DNA from 3 places in the Vibrio sp. Vb1574 genome. Region 3 is predicted to be linked to each of the others. Evidence: riboswitches for the same ligand, from Rfam matches in the RefSeq annotation. Region 3 holds a riboswitch; each other region holds the start of a gene.

What was found. Region 3 has a riboswitch for thiamine pyrophosphate ahead of thiB (thiamine ABC transporter substrate binding subunit). Riboswitches for the same ligand answer to the same signal wherever they lie in the genome.
Region 1: another riboswitch for thiamine pyrophosphate. It lies ahead of thiD (bifunctional hydroxymethylpyrimidine kinase/phosphomethylpyrimidine kinase); the one in region 3 lies ahead of thiB (thiamine ABC transporter substrate binding subunit).
Region 2: another riboswitch for thiamine pyrophosphate. It lies ahead of thiC (phosphomethylpyrimidine synthase ThiC); the one in region 3 lies ahead of thiB (thiamine ABC transporter substrate binding subunit).

The regions. Positions count from the first base shown of each region.
Region 1 is NZ_JAWOTC010000010.1:1,978-9,459, reverse strand. It holds gene thiM (hydroxyethylthiazole kinase) at 1-143, opposite strand, end outside; gene tenA (thiaminase II) at 156-824, opposite strand; gene R7O12_RS09360 (ABC transporter substrate-binding protein) at 879-1,829, opposite strand; gene R7O12_RS09355 (ABC transporter permease) at 1,877-2,677, opposite strand; gene R7O12_RS09350 (ABC transporter ATP-binding protein) at 2,670-3,425, opposite strand; gene thiD (bifunctional hydroxymethylpyrimidine kinase/phosphomethylpyrimidine kinase) at 3,415-4,272, opposite strand; TPP riboswitch at 4,370-4,477, opposite strand; gene R7O12_RS09340 (TldD/PmbA family protein) at 4,789-6,174, shown strand; gene R7O12_RS09335 (TldD/PmbA family protein) at 6,174-7,482, shown strand, end outside.
Region 2 is NZ_JAWOTC010000048.1:479-7,960, reverse strand. It holds gene thiH (2-iminoacetate synthase ThiH) at 1-77, opposite strand, end outside; gene R7O12_RS20750 (thiazole synthase) at 112-879, opposite strand; gene thiS (sulfur carrier protein ThiS) at 885-1,139, opposite strand; gene R7O12_RS20740 (HesA/MoeB/ThiF family protein) at 1,178-1,951, opposite strand; gene R7O12_RS20735 (thiamine phosphate synthase) at 1,938-3,353, opposite strand; gene thiC (phosphomethylpyrimidine synthase ThiC) at 3,353-5,293, opposite strand; TPP riboswitch at 5,457-5,555, opposite strand; gene crcB (fluoride efflux transporter CrcB) at 5,616-5,999, opposite strand; gene R7O12_RS20720 (multicopper oxidase family protein) at 6,123-7,482, opposite strand, start outside.
Region 3 is NZ_JAWOTC010000025.1:29,897-37,378, reverse strand. It holds gene mpl (UDP-N-acetylmuramate:L-alanyl-gamma-D-glutamyl-meso-diaminopimelate ligase) at 1-984, shown strand, start outside; gene R7O12_RS15480 (flavin prenyltransferase UbiX) at 990-1,628, shown strand; TPP riboswitch at 1,666-1,802, shown strand; gene thiB (thiamine ABC transporter substrate binding subunit) at 1,875-2,867, shown strand; gene thiP (thiamine/thiamine pyrophosphate ABC transporter permease ThiP) at 2,909-4,495, shown strand; gene thiQ (thiamine ABC transporter ATP-binding protein) at 4,495-5,199, shown strand; gene R7O12_RS15460 (LysR family transcriptional regulator) at 5,218-6,165, opposite strand; gene R7O12_RS15455 (alkene reductase) at 6,258-7,334, shown strand; gene R7O12_RS15450 (universal stress protein) at 7,398-7,482, opposite strand, start outside.

The DNA of each region.
Region 1 (7,482 bases), on a different contig from region 3:
GAGTGCGCCATGATTGGAGAAGCGCCGATCGCTAATAGTGCGTTTGCTGTGTTATTCATCACCACGTAGTTAGTGATGTTGACGACTAACGGCTTTTGCTGGCGTACTGCGGTTAATGCTTGGGTGATTTGTTCAATTAACATGAGACTCTCCGATTAATCTTGCTGAGCGTTCGGACCTTGTTGCCAGAATGCTACTTCCATACGCGTTGCGGTTTTGAATACCTGAATCAGGTTTTGACCGCGCTGGCTGTTGATATCAATTTCTGCTAGCAACTGATTAAAGTGTTCTGCCCCTTTTGCGACACCAGATTGGAATTCCTCACCACCGTAGAGGTTGATCCAACTTGCATATGGGTTGCCTTCGATTACGGTCTTTTCATCTTCAATCAGCACCTTACCGATTACGGCATAACCGATGGAGCATGGCGCTAGTGCCGCGTATAGATCAACAAGATCGCCCGTCATGCCAGCATCTAATACGTAACGGGTGTAAGCCACAGTGCCGAAATCTTCTGGCTCGTTTTCTAAGTCGGATTCTGTCAGTCCCCATTGCTCACAGTAAGTCACGTGGTGGGCGATTTCAGAATCGAGCAATGCGTGTACGCTTGGTAGGGCACGGCGCATGTCATCCAAAGTACGTGCTTTGTAGATCGCTAATGCGTAAGCTCGTGCGTACTGCTTTAGGAAAAGAAAATCCTGCTTTAGGTAATGCAGAAAACAAGGCTGAGCCAGAGTGCCTTGCGCCAATTGCTGCACGAAAGCATGCTCAGTGTATTCTTGCCAATCGTGGCGGCAAGCGTCGATCAAATCTTGGTATTTCATTATGAGTATCTCGTTATCAAAAGACCCTAGGCTTAGATCCTAAGGTCAGTAGAATTAGTCAAAGCTCGGTACGTAATCTTTCGCTTTTGGCAGTGTTTCGATGATGTTTTGTGAATACATGAACTGCGCATAATCATCGTAGCGTTTCAGATCTACTGCGGATGGACGAAGAGCGAAACGAGTTAGCGTGTCGTTCCAAGCGCGTTGGTTAAGCTCGTTGTTGAGCGTGTCTGGTGAATAAGCCACGAACTCTTTCCACGACTCTTTTGGATGGTTAACGATGTAAGTGGTCGCTTGCTCTAGTGCTTTGTTGAATGCCTTGATGGCTTCTTTGTCGTAGTTTTTTGCATTGGCTACGAAGACTAACTCGTCATACGCTGGCACGCCGTGTTCTTCAGGGAAGAAGGCCTTAGCTTTATAACCTTCTAGTGCCAGTTGGTTGGTTTCGAAGTTACGTAGACCGCCCCAAATCGCATCCACCTTGCCAGACGCAAGAGACGAAGACAGCGCCCAACCTACGTTGATGATTTGTACGTCAGAAAACTTCACGTTTTCTTGCGCTAGCATGGTGCCGATTGTCGCTTCTTCGTTGCCTGCGATCGCAATACCGATCTTCTTGCCTTTCAAGTCGCCAAGGTTTTCATTCTTACTGTTGTCCAACACCATCAACGTGTTGAGTGGCGTAGCAATCAAAGTCGCAGAGCGGATTAGTGGCAAACCAGCCGCGACATCGATAGTTAGGCTTGGTTGGTATGAAATCGCCATGTCGACTTTGCCAGCAGCGACCAACTTAGGTGGTGTACTTGGATCTGCCGGCTCTTGAATGTTGACCTTCAAACCTTGCTCTTTGAAGTAACCACGCTCTTTGGCAATCACGATAGGACCATGGTTTGGATTGACGAACCAATCCAACATCAGTGTCATCTCTTTTTTAGCGGCAAGGACGTTGGTTGATACCACTGAAGCGAGTAGAGCAGCAGCGCTCATAAGTTTGTTTTTATTCACGGGGTTCTTCCTTTTCTTTCCCAATTTTCTTTGGTTATTTTCTGTAATTATTTGCTTTCCCAAGGGATGGCTTTTTTCAATAATTTATCGGTGATGAAGTAGAGTGAGATAGACAGCACAGCGAGGATAAACAGCGCTGCAAACATCTCATCAATGATCATGCGAGCGTTGGCTTGGAGCATCAGATAACCCAAGCCTTCACTTGAACCTACCCACTCACCGACCACTGCTCCAATTGGCGCAATAACGACGGCAACACGAATACCTGACGCTAAAGTTGGTAGGGCGGCTGGCAATTGAATATGACGAAGTAATTGCCATTTCGACGCGCCCATGGTCTTGGCAAGGTCGAGGTAACCTGTTGGCGTATTGCGCAAGCCGTCATAGCAACATGTCGTGACGGGGAAAAAGATGATGATCGCCGCCATGACTACTTTCGATGCAATGCCGTAACCCAGCCAAAGCATGAGCACTGGCGCGATAGCGAATACAGGGATCGCTTGGCTAGCAATCAGAATTGGCAGTAACCAACGCTTCAGCGGCTCGAACATCAGCATTTGCAATGCGAACAGCAAACCCATTGATAATCCAAGCGCCAAGCCAAGTAAAATCTCTTGCGCGGTAACCCAAGTATGTTTGAGCAGGACATCGTAACGAGTGACTAATCTATCCAGCACTTCAATTGGTGAAGGTAAGATGAAGCTTGGCATGTCGAATACCACAACAACCAACTGCCACAATCCCAAGATCACCGCTGTGCTAATGACCAAGCGCAGAGCCGGATGGGTCACGCGTTCTTTTTTACTAATGCTTGCCGAAACGGAGTTGTACTGAGTCATATCACTCATAGTCTTTCTCCAATTGATCCAAAATCGCTTGTTGAAGCGCGGCGCACTCTCCATCGAGAACTCGTGGCGGCTTGGAGTCTGGAACGACCAAGTGCTGAGCTTGCGCAGGCGTACCTTGCAGTACATAGAGTTGGTGAGCTAATCGCACCGCTTCTTGTGGGTCGTGGGTAATAAGAACAACGGTCTTATATTTCAGTAATTCGGCAGACAAGGTCTGCAACTTATGGCGAGTAACCGCGTCCAACGCAGAGAAAGGCTCATCCATCAGAACCAGAGGCTTGTCTTGCATCAGAGTGCGAGCAAGGGCAACACGTTGTCTCATGCCGCCAGAGAGCTGAGCTGGCTTAGCATCCGCGTAATCGGCGAGTCCCACTTGGCTTAGTAAAGTCAGTGCACGTTGTCTATTTTGCTCTGGTGCTTGCTCTTGAGAAAATCGAGAACTGAGGCAGACGTTGTCTAACACATTCAACCACGGTAGCAATAAATCCTGCTGAGCCATGTAAGCGATACGGTCATGCAGTGTAGCGCCATCCGTTGTGATGAGTTCGCCATGCCAGTCAACTTGGTCATCCAGCAGGCCAGCTAAGTAACGCAATATTGTGGTTTTCCCGCAGCCACTTCGTCCGAGTAATACCGTCCATTTACCGACGGGAATGGTCATGTTCATTCCTGCTAAAGTCGGTGTTTGGCTGTCTTTGTATCGCAGACTAGCATCGGAAAGCTGAATGCCAATCGCGTTAGCGAACATAAGTATGACCCGCAAAAAAGTGGTTCACAGGGCCATGGCCTTTACCTACATCCAATTCATCAGCGTGCGCGATAGCTTGGCTGATGTACTGCTTACCCAGGTGCACCGCTTTGTGTAGGTTGTTGCCTTGGCCAAGATAAGACGCAATGGCGGAAGAAAGTGTACAGCCTGTGCCATGGGTGTTTTTGGTTGGAAATCGCTTGGCGCTAATTAACTCGGCACTGTCTTGCATGATAAGCAGATCGTTGCTGTTTTCATTTTCTTCAAGGTGACCGCCTTTGAGCAGAATAGCTTTGGCGCCAAGCGCACGAAGGTCGGTAATCATATCGTTCATTTCAGATTCTGATTGAGGCATTGGCTTACCCGTCAATGCTGCGCCTTCGGGTAGGTTAGGGGTAATGATGTCTGCGAGCGGAATCAATTCTTCTTTTAAAGTGCTGATTGCCGACTGTTCCAGTAATAGATCGCCGCTGGTGGCCACCATTACAGGGTCAATCACGAGGTGTTTTGGCTGGTATTGTTTAATTTTGTCAGCAACGACTTTGATGATGTTGGAATCGGCCAGCATGCCCACTTTTACTGCAACGATGTTGAGGTCGGTGAATACCGCATCGAGTTGACTCTCTACATGGTCGAGAGGAATTGGGAAAATCGCAGAGACGCCTTGAGTGTTTTGTGAGGTGATGGCGGTAATCACTGAGCAGGCAAAGCTACCAGTTGCGGACATCGCTTTGATGTCAGCTTGAATACCTGCACCGCCACCACTGTCTGAGCCCGCGATGGTCAATACGATAGGGGTAGGCAAGGCTGGCGTTTGATGTGAATGAGGTTGTGATTGCTGCGTCATGGTCGCTCCTACTACAAGACGTATAGGAACTGACTTTGACCATTGCAGATAGATCGATTTTTCGATCGCTATCGCTTACCTAAGAGGGGCGACGAAAGGCAAAGTGTGCATAGTTCCCTACGTCAGTGCTAACTGAATCAGGTTCAACGGGTCTCGAATTTCGATCTCAGCCAACACTTGTCGTGTGGCCCCCCGACTATTTCGTTCGGATGATAGCAGGACCATTGCGGAAGGGATACGTTTTTTGAGCGTAATTATAATGAGTATTCAATTATGCGAGGTGAGTGATAAAGTAAGCACCTAAATGGTTTGCTGGGTGGAATTTACTAGTGCAACGCTCTGGTGAATGAGCAGAACCTGGAATATTTAATAAATAATCGTGGTCTCGTTAAGCAAGGATTAGCACAAAACAAGGTTAAAAAACTGTTAAAATTTAACGTGTTGCCAATTTAACTTTGTTGAACTTTTTCACAGTTAATTAGGAAGGCTAAGACGATCATCGAGCAAGGAGACTTCATGCTTAATTCTGTAACAGCGAAGTCAGTGATCGATCATGCGCTCTTTTTGGGGGCTGATTTCGCTGAACTATTCGTTGAACATCACCAAACCAACACTGTCCAGATCGCATCTGGTGAGGTGGACAAGGTTAACTCGGGTATCGATTTTGGTATCGGTATTCGTCTCTTCTTCGGTCATAAAGTGCTTTACGGTTACACCAACAGCACAGATGAAACTGAACTTAAACGCGTAACCTCACTGCTTGCTGCAAAAGATAAGCGTGAGCAAATCGCGTCAGCAGGTTCTCTCAATCTGAACCGCTACCCAATACAACATGGTTGCCGCATGCCGCTAGGTAAGGATGCTAACCTAGATTCAAAAATCGCGTTTCTATTGAAAGTTGACCAAGCAGCACGTGCAGAGAGTGAACATATCAGCCAGTTTATTGGCAGCGTGCTTCAGCGCGAACAGCAAGTGTCTATCTTCAACTCAGAAGGCCTACACGTTGACGATACTCGCCACTACATTCGTGTTGCTGGTAACACTGTCGCGCAAAAAGGTAATGAGCAGTCTTCTGGTATGGAAGGTCCTGGCGCTCTTGCTGGTTGGGAATTCAGTGAACAGCTTGATGCCAAAGAGCTAGGTCAAACTATCGCGCAGCAAGCGTTAGTAAAACTTGGCGCGGATGCTTGTCCATCGGGTGAAATGCCGGTGGTGATTGGTAACGGCTTTGGCGGCGTTATCTTCCATGAAGCATGTGGTCACTTGCTAGAAACCACTTCAGTTGCGAAGAAAGCATCAGTCTTCCACGACAAGATGGGCGAAATGGTTGCTCACACCGCAGTGAATGCAGTCGATGATGGCACCATGACCAACGAATGGGGCTCGATTCACATTGATGATGAAGGTATGAAGACTCAGCGCACTCAACTGATCAAAGACGGTAAGCTAACCAGCTTCATGGTCGATAAAATGGGTGGCATGAAGACAGGTTATGAGCCTACGGGTTCTGGTCGTCGTCAAAACTACAAGTTCGCACCAACCTCGCGCATGCGTAACACCTTTATCGAAGAGGGCGAGCATTCACTTAATGACATGCTGGCAGGCATCGAACGTGGTATCTATGCGAAGAAGATGGGCGGTGGCTCTGTTCAACCGGGTACGGGGGAGTTTAACTTTGCTGTTCGTGAAGCCTACCTCATTGAAAATGGCAAAATCACCAAGCCTCTGAAAACAGCAACGCTGATCAGCACGGGTCCAAAAGTGTTGAAAGAAATCAGCATGGTCGGCAAAGACATGGCGCTTGCGCCGGGCATGTGTGGTTCCGTGAGTGGTTCAGTACCAACAACTGTCGGTCAGCCAACGCTGAAAGTAGATAACATTCTGGTAGGAGGCGGTAACTAATGAGCCAAGAACAACAACTTCTTAATGCGGTTGATTACGTCCTATCAGAAGCAAAACGCCAAGGTGCAGAAGCGGACGTCATTGTAAACCGTAACAGTAGCTTTTCTTTGAAAGCGAACCAAGGAAAGCTGGATGAGTACAAAGTAAGCTCAAGCCAAGTTCTGGGTGTTCGTGTTGTGAAAGATGCGCGTGTTGCAACAAGCTATTCTGAGTCGTTAGAGCAACCAAGCTTGGATTTGATGCTGACCAACGCACTGCAAAGCGCTCGCTTTTCCAAGCAAGATGAACATCAGACGATTAGTTGCGTGAACAGTCAAATCGCGACTGATGTTGCTGAGATTGCGCAAGAAGATACAACTTCTGTTGACGAAAAAATCGAACTGTCTCTCGCTCTTGAGCAAGGCGTAGTGGCTCTGCCTCACGCCTCTAGCGCACCTTACAATGGTTACAGCGATGGCGAAACACAACTGATCATTGCCAATACTCAAGGCACATTGTGTCAACACTTCGAGCGCTCGTTCACTTGTTACGCGTATACCTTGTTTGAAAAAGACGGCAAACAGTCAATGGCGGGTAGAATGTCACTGGGTCGCCGTTTTGATGAGTTGAATCCAGCTTACTGTATCGAGGGTGGCTACAACCTTGCTCGCGATCTTCTTGAAGGCGCACCGGTTGCGACGGGTAACTACCCTGCTATCTTCCACATCAATGCGCTAGCAAGTTTATTCGGTGCTTTCGGCAGTGCTTTCTCTGGCGTAAGCGCGATGAAAGGCATTACGCCACTGGGTGACAAGCTTGGTCAACGTGTTGCGAGTGATTTAATTACCTTTACTGATACGGCTTACATGCCAAATGGTATGGCAATCGCGAGTTTTGATAGTGAAGGCTTCGCTACTCAAGATAATGTCATGATTGCTAATGGTGAGTTGAAAACCTTGCTACACAATAGCCAGACCGCAAGTTACTTGGGCGCAGTCTCGACAGCAAGTGCCGCTCGCGGTGCAAAATCGAGCCTAGACGTATCAGCGAATCACAAAGTGATTGCGACGGGTAACAGCAGTGCGTCAGAAGTAAAAGCGGGTGAGTACCTAGAGTTAGTCGAACTTCAAGGTGTCCATTCTGGTGCGGATGCAGTGAGTGGTGATTTCTCATTTGGCGCGAGTGGTTTCTTGTGCCGTGATGGTAAGCGCATTCAACCAGTTCGTGGGATCACGGTAGCGGGTAACTTCTACAATATGCTGCAAGAAGTTGAGGCAGTAGGTGATACTCAGCTAATTAACGATAGCCGAACTTTCTTCTCGCCAGACG
Region 2 (7,482 bases), on a different contig from region 3:
TCTTTTGCCGTTTTCGCATAGATAGACATCGAAATGTCATCCCAATTAAGCTGCTTAAATTGTTCAACGAAGCTCATGTTTTCCTCGCTTAATAGCTAAACCAATCTAGGACTAAAGCTCATCTAGGAATGACGTCAGTGGACTCGACGCAACCGCATGAGAAACCTTACCTGCAAGTCCGGCTTCATAAGCCATACGCCCCGACTCTACCGCCAACTTAAATGCTTTCGCCATCGCAACGGGATCGCTCGAAGTCGCAATCGCGGTATTAACTAGCACGGCATCCGCGCCCATTTCCATCGCACGCGCGGCATGTGAAGGAGCACCAATACCCGCATCAACAATGACAGGAACATTAGCTTGGTCGATGATGATCTCTAGGAAATCGTGAGAAACTATCCCTTTGTTGGAACCAATCGGAGCACCCAATGGCATGACAGCAGCGCAGCCAACCTCTTCCAATCGTTTACACAGAACCGGGTCAGCATGACAGTAAGGAAGGACAATGAAGCCTTCACGAACCAGCTGTTCAGCGGCTGCAAGTGTCTCAATTGGATCGGGCATCAAGTACTTCGGGTCTGGATGAATTTCCAGTTTTAGCCAGTTAGTACCCAACGCTTCTCGCGCCAGTTGTGCAGCAAACACAGCATCTTTAGCATTCTTTGCACCTGAGGTGTTCGGCAATAAGTTCACGCCCGCTTGTACTAACGGCAGCAAAATATCGTCTTGTTGGTCGTTCACATCCACACGCTTCAACGCCATGGTCGCAAGTTGAGAACCCGATACTTGAATCGCTTCTGCCATTAATCGGCTGTTGGCAAACTTCCCTGTTCCCGTGAACAGTCTTGATTCGAATTGTTTATCACCAATTTTAAGCATCGACTTTACCCCCCTGCGATCGCTTGAAACAAAGAGATGCTATCTCCCTGTGAAAGAACTGTGCTAGCCCACTCACTGCGTGGCACAACATTGTTATTAATTGCAAAAACACAGCCCATTTCAGGCAGCGCAAATTGACTAATGATTTGCTGTAGATTCGACTCACTGGCAACTTGATGTGACTGGTCATTGATGACAATAGTGATCACATCTAAGTCAGCAGCGGTCATTTGTGTTGTTTGTTGTTCTGATAACGTCATTGCTTCCAACTCTCTTAATTCTGCCTATTACTCGTAAGCTAAATCTGAGCACACACTTGGCACTGTTTGTCTTTGCTTATTGCCATGGTTTGCCATTGCAGTTTCAACCCATCAAACAGATGCAACTTGGCAGTCTCGACATGAAACTTTCCCGTCGCCAGTTTTTGAATTGCCGCTATCGCTTGGTAGTTGCCAAGTGTGCCCACCACCGGACCGACGACACCACTCTCACTGCACTTTTGCGTTTGCGGTAATTCGTCGAACGGATACAAACAGCGGTAACAGGCTTTACTCTGCGCTTCTTGTTCACTTGGTGTTTGGTAATCAAAGACTGCGAATTGCCCTTGCCAACCAATTGCTGCCGCCGAGATGAGCGGCGTATTTTGCTCGAAACAAACTCGGTTAATTAGCTGGCGCGTTGGCATGTTATCGGTGCAGTCGAGCACCACATCCGCTAGCATCACCTCAAGCTGCAACTGTGCTTTGTCTAGTCGCTTATTGAGGGCACGAATTTGAACCATAGAATTGAGGTCAGTGAGCTGTTTTACAGTTGCTTCTGTTTTCGCAACTTGAAGGTCTTGTTCACGATAAATGATCTGGCGTTGCAGGTTACTGCTATCAACTTCATCGTTATCGACCACAACCAATTTACCAACACCCGCTGATGCCAAGTACAAACTCGCAGCACTTCCTAACCCACCACAACCGATGATCAGCACATGCGATTTGCTCAAGCGCTCTTGCCCAACTTCGGCAATTTCAGGCAGAGCGACTTGGCGCTGATAGCGAAGGAACTGCTTATCCGTGAGCATGCTCACCTCTCTTGCTATGCGCCAACTCAATATTCTTATCAGTAAACGTTAGCTGTCTTTCCTTCATCAGTTGTGCGAAGAACTCGATGACCGATTGAGGTGATTCTGCCAACGTAATAGCTCGCACAACTGCCAAACTAGAAACACCTGTTTGCCAAACTTGGGCTGCATTAGATTGGTCAATACCACCAATCGCAACCGTCGGAAAGCCAAGCACATTGTCACTAACTGCTTTGTCTTTTGAAGGACGGAAAGCAGCCTCTGTGTTTGTATAAGGAATGCTATCAATCAGCTTTTGATACAGTTCCAAGCGCACTAAACCTTGTGGTTTCGATGGCATTTGTTTTGTGGTGGTTGGGAAAATATGCCCTAGCGCGATGTAGCTAGGATGAATTTGTACGATGCGCAGTAGTTCGTAATAACCATGAGTAGAAAGACCAAGACGAATACCGGCTTTAGTTAGCTGAGCCAAATTCGATTCTTCTATGTCTTCTTGTCCTAGGTGAACGCCATAAGCGCCATGCTTGATTGCCAACTGCCAATAGTCATTGATGAACACTTGTGCTTGATACTGACGACCTAGCTCAATTGCTCGAATGATCTGTTGTTCTAAATCGGCTTGTTGTGGGTTCTTGATTCGCAGTTGAATAGTGTTGATGCCTAGTGGCAGTAGACGCTCAATCCAAGCAACATCATCAACGACTGGATAGAGCCCTAGACTTTGCTTGGTTAGAGTTGGAAAGCTAACGCTTTCGCCTTGTGCAGACCAACCAACTTGAATACCTAGTCGGTTATCCTCCAGTACAGGTGTGGGGAAATCATCAAATTGGTCAGCCCACTGAGTAGATCTTTCCTCGTTAAGGTTGTCATTCAACAGTGTTTCACGTGAAACATTCGCTTGTTGAGTTAGCATTCCTCGAGCAAGTGTTAACGCATCTTCGATAGGAAAATCGAGTACTGTCAGCGTTACTATCCAAGCAAGGTGATGTTCAGGATCGAACATTGCGTTGAATTTGGACTTAACGGAAAGCGCTCTCACTTCGTTGTTAATTGGGTGACGCCAGATATCAAGCTGAAGCACTTTCTCCTTTTCATCGGATACCTGCGTATCAGCAATGCCAATATAAATCGCTTTCGACGGTTGCTTAGCACACGCTTCTACCGATAACGCAGAGCGGTAATAGAGCACAAATGAAGTCTCATGCTCAGAGTCATAACCATCAGTAAGATCTGTCGTTATGCGTGTGGTCTGTTGGTCGCGAACAAGCTGAATAGATTGAGTTGGGCTCACACCCAACTCAATGTCTTCGATGCTAAAACCCTGTTCTTTCGCCAACAACAAACATTGCTGAACTAAACCAGTCAGTTCAATCAATGATGACGGAATAAGGATTTTGCTCATTAGTCACTTACCTCGGCATGTGCTGCTGGGTGGTATAGTTCAGAACCTGTATCTCTAAATTCTTGCGATTTCTGACGCATCCCCTCAAGAGGATCATCCAGCATTTTGATCGATATAGCTTGGTCCGCAGCAACTTGCTCAGTGTCTTTCGCATACTCTCGTACCTCTTGCGAGATCTTCATCGAGCAGAACTTTGGTCCACACATCGAACAGAAGTGAGCAACTTTGCCGGACTCTTGAGGCAAGGTTTCATCATGGAAAGCACGAGCAGTATCTGGGTCGAGCGACAAGTTAAATTGGTCTTCCCAGCGGAACTCGAAGCGAGCTTTAGACAGCGCGTTATCACGAACTTGAGCGCCAGGGTGCCCTTTCGCTAAATCAGCGGCGTGTGCAGCAAGCTTGTAAGTGATCATGCCTACTTTCACGTCTTCTTTGTTTGGTAAGCCAAGATGCTCTTTAGGAGTGACGTAGCAAAGCATCGCACAGCCATACCAGCCAATCATGGCAGCGCCAATACCTGAAGTAATATGGTCGTAACCTGGAGCAACGTCTGTCGTCAATGGGCCAAGGGTATAGAAAGGAGCTTCATGGCAGTGCTCTAACTGTTCTTCCATGTTCTCTTTGATCATGTGCATTGGAACATGACCAGGACCTTCGATAATCACCTGTACGTCGTATTCCCACGCTATCTTGGTTAACTCACCAAGGGTACGAAGCTCTGCAAATTGCGCTTCGTCGTTAGCATCGGCCACCGAGCCAGGACGCAGACCATCACCGAGAGAAAGTGCCACATCATACTTAGCACAGATTTCACAGATCTCTAGGAAGTGGGTATATAAGAAGCTTTCTTGGTGATGCGCTAAACACCATTTCGCGATGATAGAACCACCACGAGAGACGATGCCAGTAACGCGTTTTGCAGTCATTGGCACATAACGAAGTAGTAAACCGGCATGGATAGTAAAGTAGTCAACGCCCTGCTCTGCTTGCTCAATCAGGGTATCGCGCATCACTTCCCAGTTAAGGTTTTCCGCAACACCATTCACTTTCTCAAGCGCTTGATACATTGGTACGGTACCGATCGGAACCGGACTGTTACGTAGAATCCACTCGCGAGTTTCGTGGATGTTACGTCCAGTAGAGAGATCCATAACGGTATCGCCACCCCAGCGCGTTGCCCATACTAACTTCTCTACTTCTTCCTCAATCGAAGAAGTGACCGATGAGTTACCGATGTTGGCGTTCACTTTGACCAAAAAGTTACGTCCAATGATCATTGGTTCGGATTCTGGGTGGTTAATATTGGAAGGGATAATAGCGCGACCTTCGGCGACTTCTTTACGCACGAATTCGGCGGTAATATCTTTTGGTAGGTTCGCTCCGAAGTTTTGACCCGGATGCTGTTGATTCAGCACTTCATCGCGATACTTGGCACGCCCCATGTTTTCACGCAGCGCGATGTATTCCATTTCTGGGGTAATAATACCTTTGCGAGCATAGTGCAATTGGGTCACACAATGGCCATCTTTGGCACGTCGAATACGTGGTAGATTACCGTAACGAAGATCGTCTAGTGTTTCGTCTTCTAAGCGTTCTTTGGTGTACACCGAGCTTACTTCATCAAGTAGCTCAGTATCGGCACGCTCTTCAATCCACCCTTCTCTCAGCTTAGGTAAGCCGCTATAGAGGTCTATGGTGTGCTCTGGATCTGTGTATACACCCGAGGTATCGTAAACGCGTACTGGCTCATTAGGTTCGAAAATAGGCGCTTCTTTTGTGCCTCCAATAAGGCTATCAGCGAGTGATATTTCACGCATTGGCACACGAATATCTGGACGTGAACCTTCTACGTAGACTTTGCTTGAATTGGGGTACGGTTGTACCGAGAGTGTATCAATGAACTGTTTTGCTTCCAGTCTCGCTTGTTTGCGACTCGACATAGCATTTTTCCTTGCTTTGTTATACTAGATAAAAAGTAATTGGATAAAAATGCTTGGCGGATAGATGCGACAAGAGGAGTCAAATTAAGGCTAGTTAAAGCTTACGATATTTGCCTGTAAAAACATTCGACTTTTGATAGGTCAACCAGAAAGAACTCCGGTGTGAATATCTTCTCTTGTTCCCTTCGCAGATTCTAATCTGATCAGGTTCAACGGATCCCGAATTAACGGTCTCAGCCTTATGGCACTCCGACAAGTGATATCAGTATATAAAAACGGCTTGGTGAAACCAAGCCGACCTGTTCAATTTTTAACTACTTTGCTAGCTGCGCATCAATAATTGAAAGCCTATCCACGCAGCTGAAATACTTAACACGACATTCAACAATACGTTCAATCCCATCTTAAAGAAAGCGCCCTGCTGCATGAGCAACACATTATCCATCGAGAAGGTGGAAAACGTCGTTAGTGCGCCTAAAAAACCCAAGCCAATCACTTGTCGCCAAGGTTCCGTTGCCAAAAGTTCATTATCGAAAGCTGCTATCAATAAGCCCATCATAAATGAGCCAACAACGTTAACGGTTAACGTACCATATGGAAAACCACGCCCCAATAAAATGACACAAAGTTCAGAAATTAAGTAACGAGAACATGCACCAAATGCACCACCCAATGCAATAAAACCCAAAACGGATAGTTGTCCCATAATTCCCCCAGAAAAGTTAATGGCGACATTGTAATCAAATTTACGGCAATAGTGATTATACAATCTTAGAATTCAGCAAAGTATAGCGCTTAAAACTTATCAAGATTTTAAAAGTTACAGGAGTCACTTTACTTCGATGTAACCCATCAAACCCGTCTTCATATGTTCAATTACATGACAATGGTACATCCAACGCCCTGGGTTATCTGCAACAAATGCCGCTTTCGCACTGCCGTTTTTTCCAAGTAAGACCGTATCGGTATGAAACGGTTCGTCGAGTTTTTTGCCATCTAACTCAAGAACCGTAAATGTGTGTCCATGAAGATGAATAGGATGATGATATTGGGTGACGTTCTTTAGGTTGAAGATATAGGTTTTTCCAATCTCCAATGTTGAAAGCGGCGCTGGAATATTATCTTTGCTCATTCCCTCCCAAGCCCGTTTGTTCATCAGCCAGAATTGGGGGATCGCTTTGCCCGATTGATCAGCAGGAGTGATCGCCCCCTCCCACTCAAACACATAATCGATTTGCTCTGCATTTTTCAAATCGAGATCTGGCACAGGGTTGAGAGGTAATAAAGGCAGTTTCTGGTTGTTCGACAGGTCAGACTCAACAACGTCAAACTCGCACAAAGGGAATGGGAAGCGTCCTTTCATTTGACGCACATAAACACGTGTTCCAGCCTTCGGAGCAATCAATCCGATATCTAACCTCATTCCCGGACCAATTTTTTGCTGAGTGAGCTTATAAGGCGCTTTAACAGGATTACCATCAATAGCAATAACCCAAGCCTCTGCACCTTCAATAGCGATCGGGTAAGTAATGGTATTATCGACATTAGCAATTCTTAATCGCGTAGTGGCATTCTGCTTCAGCGTATAAACAGGTTCATGCACACCATTGACGCTACTCCACTCTCCGGGAGTCCCCATACGAGCGCTCAAGCGCGGCACCATAAGGTTCTTCCACTGACCTAGTTTGTCTAAATGCCAATGCTTGAGGACGACTTCATGCTCTTCATCAAACTGAACCGGCTCTGCCTCTTCAACGACAATTAGCCCGACTAAGCCCATACCAAGCTGCTTCACACTATTCATATGTGGGTGATACCAAAATGTGCCCGCATCTGGTGGTGTAAATTCATAAACGAATGTTTCACCTGGCATGATAGGCTGCTGGCTCAAGAAAGGGACACCATCCATTTCAATAGGGATTCGCAAGCCATGCCAGTGGATTGTAGTCGGCTCTGAAAGCTTGTTAGTAAACCGAATTATAACTTTCTCGCCTTGGCGACAACGAATCACAGGCGCTGGAATCGAACCATTAAATGCGAGTACGTCTGTGTTAAACCCAGGGACCAATTCTGCAGTAGAAGGTTCTGCAGTGATATCGTATATATATTGCCCCTGCTTATTAGTGCTCCTAGATAGAGAACATGCAGGTAGAACGGCAAGCGCGGAGATTGCTAAGGATGATTGAAGA
Region 3 (7,482 bases):
GAAGATTGTGGTTATCAACCGGGTTTCTTAGTCGGTGGGGTACTCGGTAACTTCGGAGTGTCTGCTCGTTTGGGTGAAAGCATGTTTTTTGTCGTTGAAGCGGACGAATATGACAGTGCTTTTTTCGATAAGCGTTCTAAGTTTGTGCATTACCATCCTCGCACTTTAATCATGAATAACCTTGAGTTCGATCATGCTGATATCTTCGATGATCTAGAGGCGATCAAACGCCAATTCCATCATTTAGTGCGAACTGTACCGGGCAATGGATTGATCTTAGCGCCGAGGCAGGATCAAGCGTTAGCGGATGTATTAGAGCGTGGTTGCTGGACAGAAAAGCAGTTTTCAGGTGTTGATGGCGACTGGCAAGCGCACAAATTAGTGCTTGATGGCTCAAAGTTTGACGTTGCGTTGCAAGGTGAGAAGGTTGGTACCGTCGAATGGAATTTGGTGGGTGACCACAATGTGGATAATGCGCTGATGGCAATCGCTGCTGCACGACATGTTGGAGTCACTCCGGATCTTGCTTGCCAGGCATTAGGGCGTTTCATCAATACCAAGCGCCGTTTAGAGCTGAAAGGTGAAGAACAAGGTGTGACGGTTTACGATGATTTTGCGCATCACCCAACGGCAATTGAACTTACTGTCGGTGGTTTGCGTAACAAGGTAGGTGAAAAACGCATCCTTGCTGTGTTAGAGCCGCGGTCTGCCACCATGAAGCGTGGTGTACACAAAAACACACTTGCAGAGTCACTACACAGTGCAGATGAAGTCTTCTTGTTCCAGCCAGATAATATCGAGTGGTCTGTGCAAGACATTGCCGACCAATGCAAACAGCCAGCGTTTGTCGATGCGGATATAGATAACTTTGTAGCCAAGATCGTCGAACGTGCGCGACCAGGTGACCAAATTCTAGTCATGAGCAACGGTGGCTTTGGTGGTATTCACGGAAAACTTCTTGAGCAGTTAAAACAAAAAGCCTGATTTATATGCAAAACAAAACACAACCCTCTCATAAAAAAGCCATCACGTTGGCATTAACGGGGGCTTCTGGTGCTCCCTACGGCCTTCGTCTTTTAGAATGCTTGGTTGCGGCGGATTATCATGTCTACGTTCTGATTTCTTCGGCAGCTCGTGTTGTGATGGCAACCGAGCATAATCTTAAGCTACCAAGTGGCCCAGAAGCGGCGCAGCAAGCATTGGTAGAGCACCTGAACTGCAATCCCGATAACATCACCGTTTGCGGTAAAGATGACTGGTTCTCACCGGTTGCGTCTGGTTCTGCTGCACCAAAGCAAATGGTGGTTTGCCCATGTTCTGCGGGAAGCGTTGCAGCGATTGCGCATGGTATGTCAGATAACTTGATCGAGCGGGCCGCTGATGTGGTAATGAAAGAGCGCGGGCAGCTGTTGCTCGTGGTTCGCGAAACACCATTTTCAACGCTACATCTGGAGAACATGCACAAACTGTCGCAAATGGGCGTCACCATCATGCCAGCGGCTCCGGGCTTCTATCATCAGCCAAAGAGCATTGAAGACTTAGTGGATTTTATGGTGGCGAGAATTCTCGACCACTTAGGTATTGAGCAAGGTTTGGTGCCTCGTTGGGGTTATGACCAGCGCTCGTGAGCTGATTGTGTAACCACTCAAATACCTTTACAATCCATCCAACTCATCGGGGAGCAAACCCATTTAGCATTGAGTCAATCAATGCATTGGGGCGCTGAGACCTAAGTGTTTAACTAGGGACCCGTATTACCTGAACCAGATAATGCTGGCGTAGGAATTGAGTCTGGATATTGGAAGTCCTTAATAGCCGCCTCAAACCCTGTGCCGCTCAACTTATTTCTCTGAAATAATCATGGAGAGCGAGCTGTGAAACCCACTCTAAATCTGATTGCCCTAGCTGCAATCACCTCTACTTCAGCGTTTGCCGCTGAAAACACATTAACCATCTATACCTACGACTCTTTTGCCGCAGATTGGGGGCCGGGTCCTAAAATCGAGCAAGCTTTTGAAGCAAAATGTGGCTGTGACGTTAACTTCGTAGCGTTGGATGATGGTGTGTCGATTCTGAATCGTCTTCGTCTTGAAGGCGGTAATAGCAAAGCGGACATCGTATTAGGTTTGGATAACAATCTGATGGCAGAAGCGAAGAAAACCGATCTGCTTGCCGAGCACAATGTGGATACGGCTAACACAGTGTTACCAAACGGTTGGAGTGACACGACGTTTGTACCGTACGATTACGGCTACTTCGCGTTTGTGTACAACAAAGAGAAACTGGCTAATCCGCCGAAAAGCATGAAAGAGCTGGTGGAAACGCGCAACGATCTGAAAGTGATTTACCAAGATCCGCGGACTTCAACGCCGGGCCAAGGCTTAATGCTATGGATGAAATCTATTTATGGCGACGATGTGACGCAAGCGTGGCAGAAGCTAGCGAGCAAAACCGTAACGGTCACGAAAGGTTGGTCTGAGGCGTATTCTATGTTCCTCAATGGTGAGTCCGATTTAGTGCTTTCTTACACCACTTCACCTGCGTACCACTTAATTGCGGAAAACGATTCGAAGTTTGCTACGGCGAATTTTGCTGAAGGCCACTACATGCAAGTTGAAGTAGCCGCCAAAGTGAAAGGGGCAAAAAATTCAGAACTTGCTGATCAATTTATGAGTTTCATTTTAAGTGATGAGTTCCAATCGGCGATGCCAACGGGTAACTGGATGTACCCAGTCACTGACGTTGAGTTACCTAAAGGTTTTGAAACTTTGAGTGTTCCAAGCAAGTCGTTGAGCTTTAGTGCTGATGAAGTGGCAAAAATGCGTAAGTCTTGGATTCGCGAATGGCAAAGCGCATTGACGTTTTAGCTGACGTTTCCATCCTCATCTGAATGAGATAGGTTTTACCTTTGAATTCTGTTCCAAAAATAGGTTTAGGGGTCGCGATGATCATCGCGACCTTTGTTATTTCTGCCCTAGGTGCTTTGATTGTTCAAGCCCCTTCACTTGATGTGTCTGTGGTATGGGGCGACCCGTACTATCAACATGTCACCAAGTTCAGTTTCTACCAAGCGTTTCTTTCCACATTGCTCAGTGTTGGCTTTGCCATTCCAGTAGCGCACGCACTTTCGCGTCGCCAATTTATTGGTAAATCATTACTGCTTAAGCTGTTTGCATCGACACTGGTTTTGCCGGTTTTGGTTGGTGTTTTTGGGCTGTTAGCGATTTATGGCAACAGTGGTTTGTTGGCGCAGTGGTTGCAAAGTTTCGACACTAAACTGCCATTCTCTATTTACGGTTTGAACGGCATTTTACTCGCCCATGTGTTCTTTAATTTACCTTACGCGGCACGATTGCTTCTGCAAGCCTTGGAGTCTATTCCTGCCGAGCAGCATAAGCTTTGCGCGCATCTTGGGATGAGCCATTGGGATAAGTTTCGCTGGGTAGAATGGCCGCGTTTAAGGCAGCAGCTTCCCCACGTTTGTGGGTTGGTGTTTATGTTGTGCTTTACCAGTTTTGCCACTGTAATGGCGTTGGGGGGCGGGCCAAAATCCACCACCATTGAATTGGCCATTTACCAAGCGATTAAGTTTGATTTTGATTTACAAGCTGGGGCGTTATTGGCGCTGTGGCAGATGCTGTTATGTGGACTGCTTGCTATTGGAGTGCAGAAGTTAACAAGGCCTGTTTCTATCAGTGCTGGAAGCACATCGGTACAGCAATATTTAACGAAGGATCATGGGTGGTCAAAAGCTTGGGATAGCTTTTGGATCATAGGTGCCTTTTTACTGGTAATACCGCCGTTATTGATGGTGTTACTGAGTGGCATCAACCAACAAGTTTGGACAGTATTAACCGATGAGCGTTTTTGGTCTGCGCTATTGAACTCCCTCAAAGTCGCCTGTGTCGCTAGCGCGCTTGCGGTCGCTGCAGGGGTGTCCATACTATTGACCAGTCGCCGTTGGCGGTTGCAGTACAAAAACACGCGAGCCGATCAGATTGAGTTAATCGGCACCGTTATTTTGGTGACTCCAGGTCTGGTGATTAGCACCGGTTTATTCTTACTACTGCGCGCATTTACCGATGTTTTTAGCTTGGCATTTTTTGTCGTGATTTTGGTGAACGGTTTGATGGCTTTGCCTTACGTGATCAAAACGCTAGCGCAGCCAATGCTGCACATTGAACAACAGTATCAGTATGTATGTGCCAGCTTAGGCATGCGTGGCTGGCAACGGTTTAAAGTGGTGGAGTGGCAGGCGCTACGCAAGCCGTTTGCACATGCGTTTGCGATCAGCTTTATGTTTGCGATTGGCGATTTAAGTGCTATTGCGTTGTTTGGCGGACAAGAGTTCCGCACTTTACCTCTGTATTTATTCCAGCTGCTTGGCAGCTATCAGATGGACGCGGCTGCGGTGGTATCGGTGACCTTATTGTTGTTGAGTGTGGGCTGTTTTGCCTTGATTGAGAAAGTATTGAAAACGAAGGAGAGAGCGTAATGTTAGTGTTGGATGATGTGCAGTACACCTACCAACGTGAACTGTTTCTTTTTGACTTAACGATTGAGCAAGGACAGATTGTGTCGCTGATGGGACCAAGTGGGGCAGGGAAGTCAACCTTGCTGGCGTTGGTGGCAGGATTCATCCATCCTGACCGTGGTGATATTTGTGTTGATGGTGAGTCCATTGTGCGTAAAGAGCCTTATCTGCGTCCGTTCTCTATGTTGTTCCAAGAGCACAATTTGTTTGCTCACTTATCGGTGCGTGACAACATCGGTTTGGGCTTACACCCAGGGCTAAAGCTTACGGTGGACCAAAATCGTCAGATTGAACAAGCCGCGCAGCAAGTTGGTGTTGCAGAGTACCTCGACCGTTTGCCAGAGCATCTTTCTGGTGGCCAGCGTCAACGTGTTGCCTTAGCGCGTTGTTTTGTTCAGCCTCATCCCATGTGGCTATTGGATGAGCCGTTCTCGGCGCTTGATCCGGTGTTGCGTGAAGAGATGCTGAGCTTGGTAAAAAAACTCGCAGCAGAGCGGGGAATAACCGTATTGATGGTCACGCACCATTTAAGCGATGCCAAAGCGATTGCCAGCCACTTTGTGTTTGTGGCAGATGGTAAAGTGGAAGCCGCGGGTGATATGTCTGCATTGAGTGAACAGCATGCTAGTGAGAAGCTTGCGGCATTTATCCGAGCAGCATGCTAGTGCCTGATAGTTGCTAGGTTATGCTTCTCCGCAACACAAACCATGCCGAGGGCCAAATTCAAATTGAGATCTTAAGCTCATGATATGGTCAATCATTGCTTGTACACGCCGTGGGCGGTTTGCTCCAGGACGATAGACTAAATAAATAGGCATTGGTACCGTGTGCCATTGCGGTAACACTCTGACTAAGGTGCCACTTTCTAGCTCTTGCGTCATGTTCTGCACAGGTAAGTTAGCGATGCCTAGTCCTTTAAGTGCGCCTTTCAATATTGCTTCTACAGTTGTACTTGAGAAGTTACTGGTTATTGAAACATTGACGGTATTATCGTGTGAGATCAGCGTCCAAGGCCCTATTTCTGAAACATATTGATACCTCAAACAGTTGTGTTTTGTCAGATCTTCTGGCGTTTCAGGTACGCCGAACTCAGCTAAATACTCAGGGCTAGCAGCCAGGACTCGAGTGGTATAGCCTAATTTTTTTGCGATCAATCGATCATCAACTATCTGACCGACTCGAATTGCCATATCAAAGCCGTGTGAAAACAGATCAACAAAATCGTTCGATGCTTCTAACGCAATTTGTACTTTTGGCCATTGTTTTAAAAATGGCAAAAAGATGTGTTCCGCCATATACGCATCCAACGCTGGTGGCGCGGAAATACGCAGCCGGCCTTGGATCTGTTGTTCCATCTCCTGTACGTCATGGCCAATTGAGTGGAATTCCTCAACTAAGCTTGCAGCACGCTCTAAAACCATTTGGCCAGCTTCGGTGATCACTAACTTTCGGGTTGTGCGCTCTAGCAGTTTGGCTTCAAAGTGTTGTTCGAGTTTGGTTATGGCTTTACTAACAGTAGATTTTGGTAGGTTTAACTCCAGCGCGCACTTGGTTAAGCTCAGTAGTCGACAGCTTGTGACAAAGATAGAAAGCGTTCTAAAGTCAATTGTTTCTAAATTGCGAACAATCACTTTCAATTATCCATATTGTTTCAATATTAATCTGATTATAGTCTGGCACCTCATCCTTAGCCATCAAGTTATTGTCATTTGAGGTAAACACCATGTCCAACTCTGTAGACTTATTTTCTCCTATCGAACTCGGTCAATTAGCATTAGATAACCGTGCCATTATGGCGCCTTTAACGCGAGCTCGTGCTGGTGCGGACCATATTCCTAATGACCTTATGGTTGAATACTACGCTCAACGTGCGAGTGCCGGACTTATCATTGCTGAATGCACCATGGTGATGGAAGGTACGTCTGCTTTCATGGCAGAGCCGGGCATTTACAACGAAGAGCAAATCGCAGCTTGGAAAAAGGTAACGGATGCGGTTCATGAGAGAGGCGGTAAGATTGTACTGCAAATTTGGCATGCGGGACGAGCTTGTCATCCTGATCTGAATGAAGGAAAAACACCTGTAGCGGCGAGCGCATTGGCTATTCGTGATGAATTAGTCCATACCCCTTCGGGTAAGCAAGCATATACGGTACCACGAGCACTCGAAGTGGATGAGATAGCTTCCATTATTGCGGCGTTTAAACAAGGTGCAGAAAACGCCAAGAAAGCCGGCTTTGATGGGGTCGAGATACATGGCGCCAATGGTTATCTTATTGATAACTTCCTTCGTGACGGCTCAAATTTACGTACCGATGAATACGGTGGCTCGGTTGAAAATCGTGCTCGATTTTTACTTGAGATAGTGAAAGAAGTCGTTGAGGTATGGGGACCTGGAAGAGTCGGTCTGCGTACATCTCCGCTAAATGGATTTAATGACATGAAAGACAGTGATCCGGTTGGTTTGGTGCGTTACTTAGCAGAGCAACTTAATTCTTTCGATCTTGCTTATTGGCACGTGATGCGTGCGGATCTGAAAGGCGTACAAAAAGCAGATGTTCTCAAGCCAGCACGCGAAAACTATCAAGGTCACTTAATGGCGAACGTGGGCTACAGTGCACAAGAAGCGGCAGCAGCAATTGCAGAAAACAAAGTTGATGTGGTCGCATTTGGCGTTCCCTTTATCGCAAACCCAGATTTAGTTGAGCGATTTAAGAAAAATGCACCTCTTAATGAGGCGAAACCAGAACACTTTTATTTGGGTGGAGCAGAAGGTTATACCGATTACCCAGTGATGGCATAACCCTTACTTGTTTCATATAAAAAGGACGCTAATGTTAGCGTCCTTTTTCGTTTCTGTATTTACTTAGCCTTGCGGTTTTACGACCATCACATTGATTGGAGAATATTCCACAACCTTACTCGCGACGGAGCCAAGCATTACTTTATTG